One region of the Flavobacterium aquidurense genome, then DNA from elsewhere that is predicted to be linked to it. Evidence: riboswitches for the same ligand, from Rfam matches in the RefSeq annotation. Region 1 holds a riboswitch; the other holds the start of a gene.
What was found. Region 1 has a riboswitch for cobalamin ahead of B0A67_RS01405 (hypothetical protein). Riboswitches for the same ligand answer to the same signal wherever they lie in the genome.
Positions count from the first base shown of each region.

Region 2: it holds a riboswitch for cobalamin, as region 1 does, so the genes downstream of both, B0A67_RS12865 (TonB-dependent receptor plug domain-containing protein) here and B0A67_RS01405 (hypothetical protein) in region 1, are expected to answer to the same signal.

Region 1 is NZ_MUGR01000002.1:44,052-47,477, reverse strand. Features, by position in the region: gene B0A67_RS01415 (DeoR/GlpR family DNA-binding transcription regulator) at 1-426, shown strand, start outside; gene B0A67_RS01410 (cupin-like domain-containing protein) at 512-1,384, opposite strand; cobalamin riboswitch at 1,828-2,028, shown strand; gene B0A67_RS01405 (hypothetical protein) at 2,142-2,471, shown strand; gene B0A67_RS01400 (hypothetical protein) at 2,542-3,426, shown strand, end outside.
Region 2 is NZ_MUGR01000024.1:116,791-120,216, forward strand. Features, by position in the region: gene B0A67_RS12865 (TonB-dependent receptor plug domain-containing protein) at 1-1,752, opposite strand, end outside; cobalamin riboswitch at 1,780-1,993, opposite strand; gene cobC (alpha-ribazole phosphatase) at 2,061-2,594, opposite strand; gene B0A67_RS12875 (adenosylcobinamide-GDP ribazoletransferase) at 2,579-3,376, opposite strand.

The sequences.
Region 1 (3,426 bases):
CTTCCGCTGAATTCGAATTTCAGGATTGTAACGAATAATGTAGCCCTTATACCGATTCTTTCAAAATTCAAAGACATTGAAATTATTATTTTAGGAGGTATTTACAACAGGCATACAGAAACCAATTTAGGCGCTAAAACCTGTGAAGACGTAAAGAATTATATTGCCGATATTTATTTTTTAGGTGCCTGCGCCATACAAAGTAAATTTGGGATAACATCGACCTTTAATGATGAAGCAGAAATAAAACGAATGATGTTAAACAATGCGAAACAGACAATTGCATTGGGAAATATTGAAAAAATAAACAATACAGAACCCTTCAAAGTATGTGATCTTGAAGAGGTTAATACACTTATTACAGATCTGCCAAGTGATGACAGCAAACTGGATAGTTACAGAAGTCTGGGAATCAGATTGGTTTAAAATCTTTAGTTAAAACCGATAGTATTTTTAAAGCTCCAGAGTCAATAGATTTTGGAGTTTTTTATGTTTTTTTTCTATCTATTGTTTATTCTGCTGCTTCTAAAGCGGCATTAGTCCTGCGAATAGATTCGGCATCTTTGTAATCCAGCCATTCCTGACCTTTTCTTTTGCGCATCCAGTTATCATAATAACGGATGATGGCAACGTTCGCAAAACCTTTCCACAAGTTCAAAGGCCTTCCTGCAAGGGATCTCAGGCTCAGGGAGAAACCCGGCGAAAGATATTTCATATAATGCCACCAGCCTTCCGGCATATACAGCATTTCTCCGTGGTTGAGCTGGGTAATGTAGGGCTTTACTTTTCGAAGTGCCGGAAATCGTTCAAAATCAGGGTTATCAAAATCAATGTCCTCATTGCACAACCAGGAATAGGGCAGGCGATACATGTATTTTGTTTCTTTAGGATCGACCAAAACACATTGCTTTTTACCTTCAAAATGTACATGAAAAATATTAGGAAAATCAATATCATAATGCATGAATACTTTTGCATCCTGACCGCCAAAAAAAACAAGAGGCAAATTTTTAAGTAATCGAAGTCCCAGGCGCGGCCACTGCATATCAGACTTCATTACAGGAACCTCTTTCATAAGATTGTATAAAAATATACGGAGATCAGTCGGACCTTTTTCAAGAATATCGATGTATTCTGACATTGTCATTGTAAAGTCAGGTTCATTGACTTTTTTAGTATAATCGGTTTTACGGCTGTCATACAAAGGCACCATTTTGTCACCTGCAACTTCCCTGATAAAATTAAAATCCCATTTGGTAAAAGCGGGCCAGTCTTCTATTTGATTTGTAATTACAACAGGTTTCTGCGGTTTGTAATAATTGTCTATAAACTCCTTTTTAGTTAGTTTTTCAACTCTTTCTATCGGTATATAATCAAATGCCATATGTAATAGTTTTTAAGTGATGTTAATTCAATCTATAACTGCTATTGAGAGATTATTGTTGCTTTCCTTAAAACCAAATGATTCAATTCGTTGTATTAAAGAAATATTTCGGGGTATTTACAGATATGGATAAGAACAAATTTGCGATTTTTTTGCCGTTGCATTTGATACTGCACAGTAGCAACACGATACGTATTGTAGGATTTTTGATAGTAAAGATACACATTCTTAACTTAAAATAAAGCTTGTATTTTGATGATACAGAAAGGCTTCGGTTCAGGGAAAGTCTTTAAAATCAACATTAAAAACACGAAATGGTTATTTCTTACGAAAATGATATTTTAATCAATTTTTTAGAAGTTTAACCATTACATTTTTTATAAAAATTGTGATAAATCTAATTTAATGATAAAAAGTAGTGGATTTCTATAAAGATAATTATATATTTACCCTCAGATTTTGGTCTGTTTTTTCTTAAGAAAAAACAGTTAAAAGGGAATCAGGTGCAAATCCTGAACAGACCCGCTACTGTAAGTTCTATATAAGTCTTTAAACGTTACTCATGCCATTGTTCGCTGCGGCGGATGAGAAGGTTGTTTAAAGATGGAACAAGTCAGGAGACCTGCCAGAATCACATAGTTTAAGACTTTCGTGGAATAAAGTTGAACAACAAGAAATTGACCTGTTATTTTATAACGGGATTCTCTCTTATTGCTTTTGATTGTTATATCACGGAGTTTATTTAATTAAATGAGTGATGTATACTACCGGAAAAAAACTTTTATTTCATTTTGTAATAACCGCTTCCTTTGTTCAATCAGGGAAGTCTGAGGCTTTTTTGCGGGTTTTAAAATTCGATACACTACAATTAAAACTTCGTTGGCATTTCGCTGTAATAAAAAGCTTGTCCGGAAAATTATCTCAAAGTTTAAACGAGCATATTAAAGCTCATTTCGCAATCCCAATTCCTAAAAATCCTTATTCAAAAATTCCGACAAACTTCAAAGTCGGAGCAATTTATATTCCGCCATTACGGGATTCAATTGAATATTTTTATCTGTTGTACTCTTCATATAGACAGTTATAAAATAAAAGTTACCTCAACAAATAGTTTAATAACTATTCTTTTTATAATTAAAAATTAAAACAATAAATATATGTATAAAAGAGCCTTACCCTATTTTAGATCGACGATCCTTTTGGCTGCAGCAATTATGCTTACCAATTGTTCAGATAATGGCGGAAGTGACGATGTGAGTAATCCTCCAATAGCCGGTCAGGATCTCCCTTATAATGTAGCAAGATTTACCATACTTGCCGTGAGTCCCAATATTGTAGCCGGCGCAGATGCTGCTTACAGCTGGACGGTAACCAATGCACCAACCCAGAATTATTCATTGGTCAATACAACCACAAAAGAAGCCTTGTTTGCAGCTACAGAAGTCGGAACTTATAATCTGACAGTTACTATAAATGACAAAGGAGCAATCCAGAACCAGAAGATTGTCATTACAGTAAGCAAAGAAGCAAAAGAACTTAAAACTTTTATCGCTAAAGTTTTTGAATTTAAACCTGCTCCGGGACAATTTATAAACGATTTGCCGGCAGCCAATGATGGAGATACGGCCGAGAGGGTTTTGACAAGAACGAATACTTACCTGGCCAAGAAAAACGGAGACCTGATTTCTCTTGGTGCTTTTGGTGGTTATGTTGTTTTTGGCTTCGACCATACTATTGTAAATGTTAAGGAAAAACGCGATTTCAGGGTATTGGGTAATGCGTTTTGGGCAGAAGCCAATCCTAACCCTAATAGTACTATGCGTGGCGGCAGTAGTGAAGCGGGGGTAATCATGGTGTCTTATGATAAAAACAAAAACGGGCTTCCGGACGATGAATGGTACGAAATAGAAGGTGCCGGACATAAAATGGAAAAAACGATTCATAATTATGAAATAACCTATTACAGACCGGATCCTAATAAAATACCCGTTCCGGGCGGTGGAACAGGAACAGTAAATTTTACGGATACGGAATATATCTAT
Region 2 (3,426 bases), on a different contig from region 1:
ACTGTTCTTTTTGCCAAAGTCATAATCAGCTCCAATATTACCAACGTTATAATCTTTTACTCTCGTAGCAGGATTATTAAAAGGAGTGCTGTAAACATCGCCATTATAGAGATATTGAAAATAGGAGGAAACTTTTTTCCAGTTGTACGAAACAGCTCCTGTTAGTTTGTGATACGGAACATAAATCAATTGCTTATAAACCAATTCACCACTTATTAATTGTTTGCTTTCGGAAACCGTATAGGCATAAGTTCCGTTAAGTGTAAAATTATGGTTGTCTATTTTGGTTCTCCATTCTAAAAGGACTTCAGCGCCATACGCTCTCACCTTTTTTGTGTTTTCAGGTGACCAATTGTCTCCGCCTCCTTGTGATGGCACCCAACGCAATAAGTCTTTGATCGAATTGTAGTAAGCTGTTACGGATAATGAAAAGTTTTTTGTGAAAAACTCATTACCAATCTCAGCCTGATAAGATGTTTCAGGTTTTAAGTCAGGATTACCGCTCCCTTCCCAAAATAAGTCATTATAAGTTGGCATTCTGAAATTTTTTGAAGCATTAAATTTTATGCGGTAAAAATCTGTAAACAAATATCTTGTTCCTAAAGAAAAAAGAAAAGGATTGCCATAATTATCGGTTATTTCCTGACGAATACTACCATTATAATCCCATTTATCGGTTACTAGATGGCTTAATAATAAACTTGCAGAACCAATTTCCCTTTTTACATTATTGATGCTCGAGCCATATCCTTTATTACGATTATAGTCAACGATAGCATTAAGTTTAATTTTGTTATTGACATCAAAGGCCAGATCATATTTTATAATCGAGGTTTCGACTTTTCCATAAGTAAATAACTCTGAATTAATGTCAGAGAAATATTTGTACGATTCACCAATATGTGCCAATTTTACTTTAGAAGTAAAACGATCAGATTTATTTTCCCATTCTAAAAGGTTTCGGGTATTAAAATCGTCGTATTTTGTTTTGGATGCTGTAGGAGTCGTTAAAGAAAAATGACGTTCTGAATCATAAAACTGACTGTATACTTTTATTACATTTCGGGAATCGATTTTATATCCAAAAGTGGTATTCATACTCGTGTTATAGTATTCTCCGTTACTGTTTCTCTGGTCGCTATTTCCGGGATATTTAAAATCATTCTCTGAACTATTTCGCGAAAAACTAACCTGAAGACTATATTTGTCTGATGAAACCATAGTGCGATAATTGGCATTGTAAGTATCATAACTGCCGGCACTGAAAAAAAGATGATTAGAGAAATCTTTTTTAAATTCTAAATCATTGTTGAGATGTATGCTTCCGCCTATGGCACTGCTGCCGTATAAAACACTTCCGCCTCCGGCTTTTACAGCGATTGAATTAAAATCTCTTGTTCCGATGGTGTTGAAATCTGTCTGACCTAAAAATTGTGAATTAATATTGATACCATTCCAGATAACTGCGGTTTGTGCTGCAGTAGTTCCTCTAAAAGAAGGACCGGAGGTCATACCAAGACCATTTTCCTTAAAATAAATAACAGTATTGTAATTTAAAAGAGAGGTTAAAGAAGATTGATTTTTATTGATGATCGAATCATTTAACACCTGAACCGATTGTGAATTGGAGTATTTCTTAAGATTGGTATCAGAAACTATAACTTCTTTCAGTTTATTAATAGAATCAGTTTGCGCCGAAATCATCTGGCACATCAACAATAAACAAATAGCAAAAAGTTTTTTTAAAGTCATAATTTCTACACTCTTTTTCCCGAGAGCTCGATATTGGTTACAAAGGCAGGTCTCCTGGCTTGCGTTTTGTTGTTTACCTTCCCATTCGCCGGAGCGAGCAGTGGTTTTGGAGTTAACAACAAACATTCGTTTAAGAACAAAGCATACAGTTGCGGGTACAGCTCAAGATTTTCTAATTATTACTTGATTCCCTTTTAATGTGTTTAAAAAAATAAACACAACCTTAATTTCGTGCAAAGATAAAGTTAAAATTGTCGATTTTTCAAATTTGTTTATGTTTTAAAAACAAATTCTAATCAAAAAGACACTTATACTTCAATTTTGATGACCTGTCCAAAATCTACTTTATTGTTAAAAGCATCTTTTAGCGGCAATGCACTATAATGGCATAAGATACTTCTGACTACACCGGCATGTGCTACAATAACGATAGGTGTCGTTATTTCTTTTGAGATTTGAGATAAAAAATCAACAACTCTATTGTGGAGTTCCGTAAAGGATTCCCCGTTTTTAGCATTAATAGTTACAAAATCTTCCATCCAGGGATTTAGTTCTTCAGGCGGAATATCATTCCAGTTTTTCAGTTCCCAATCACCAAAATTCATTTCTATTAATCGTGCATCTTTTTCGAATGCAATTACTTTAATGTTTTCCTGAATGTATTCGGACAAAATCAAACAACGTTTCAGGGGACTCGAAAAGACTACAGCTTCTGACGGTAATTGCAAGAGAATATTTTCGAAAACAGCTTCAAAAGGTGCTGCGATATCAACATCTGATTGTCCGTAGCAAACTCCTTTTTTGCAAATTGTTTCAGTGTGGCGAACTAGATAAATTTCCATATCAAAAGAATACTTAAATAATAAACGACTTCACAAACTTGTTGTGTTGCCCCAAGACAATCTCCCGTGTAACCGTCGATCCATTTCTGGAAATAACGGGCTAAAAAATAACGCATTATAAATACCGGAATTAGTGCCAAAAGAAATTGATATTGAAAATAAGACAAAAACAATAACGGAATTAATCCAAAGAAAAATGAGCCCAATATCTCTTTCCAGGTGTGATTTTTAGCGATAGGCTTACTTTTACTGGAAGCGTCATCCCGCGAATATTCATGAGTGAAAATAATCGAAATAGCAGCCAAACGACTCAAGGCATGAGCAGAAACAAATAAAAGAAAAACCTGAAAAAGAACAAGAGAATTATCTGATTTAAAAAGCGAAACAGATTCAGAAAGTAATTTGAATTTTAATAAAAAAAGTAAAACCAAACCAATAGCTCCATAAGCACCAATAGCACTATCTTTCATAATGATCAGAATTTTTTCTTTGGTCCAGCCTCCGCCAAAACCATCACAAACATCTGCAAAACCATCTTCGTGAAAAGCTCCAGTAGTAAGTACAGAAATAATTAAGGCAAAAATTACCGCAGTTTCTACAGAAAGAAAAAGAGAAGAAAGGTAAAAAGCCAGAAAAGAAATGCTGCCCACAATCCAGCCGATCAAAGGAAAATAGCGAGTGGCTTTGTTTAAATAATCAGGATGATGATCAATGTTTTTTGGACACGGAATTCTGGTGTAAAACATTAAAGAGGTAAAAAAAATATGTAGTTCTTTTTTCATTTAAGAAAGTGTGATTATAAATTTAAGATGAATACTCAATACTGAAACTG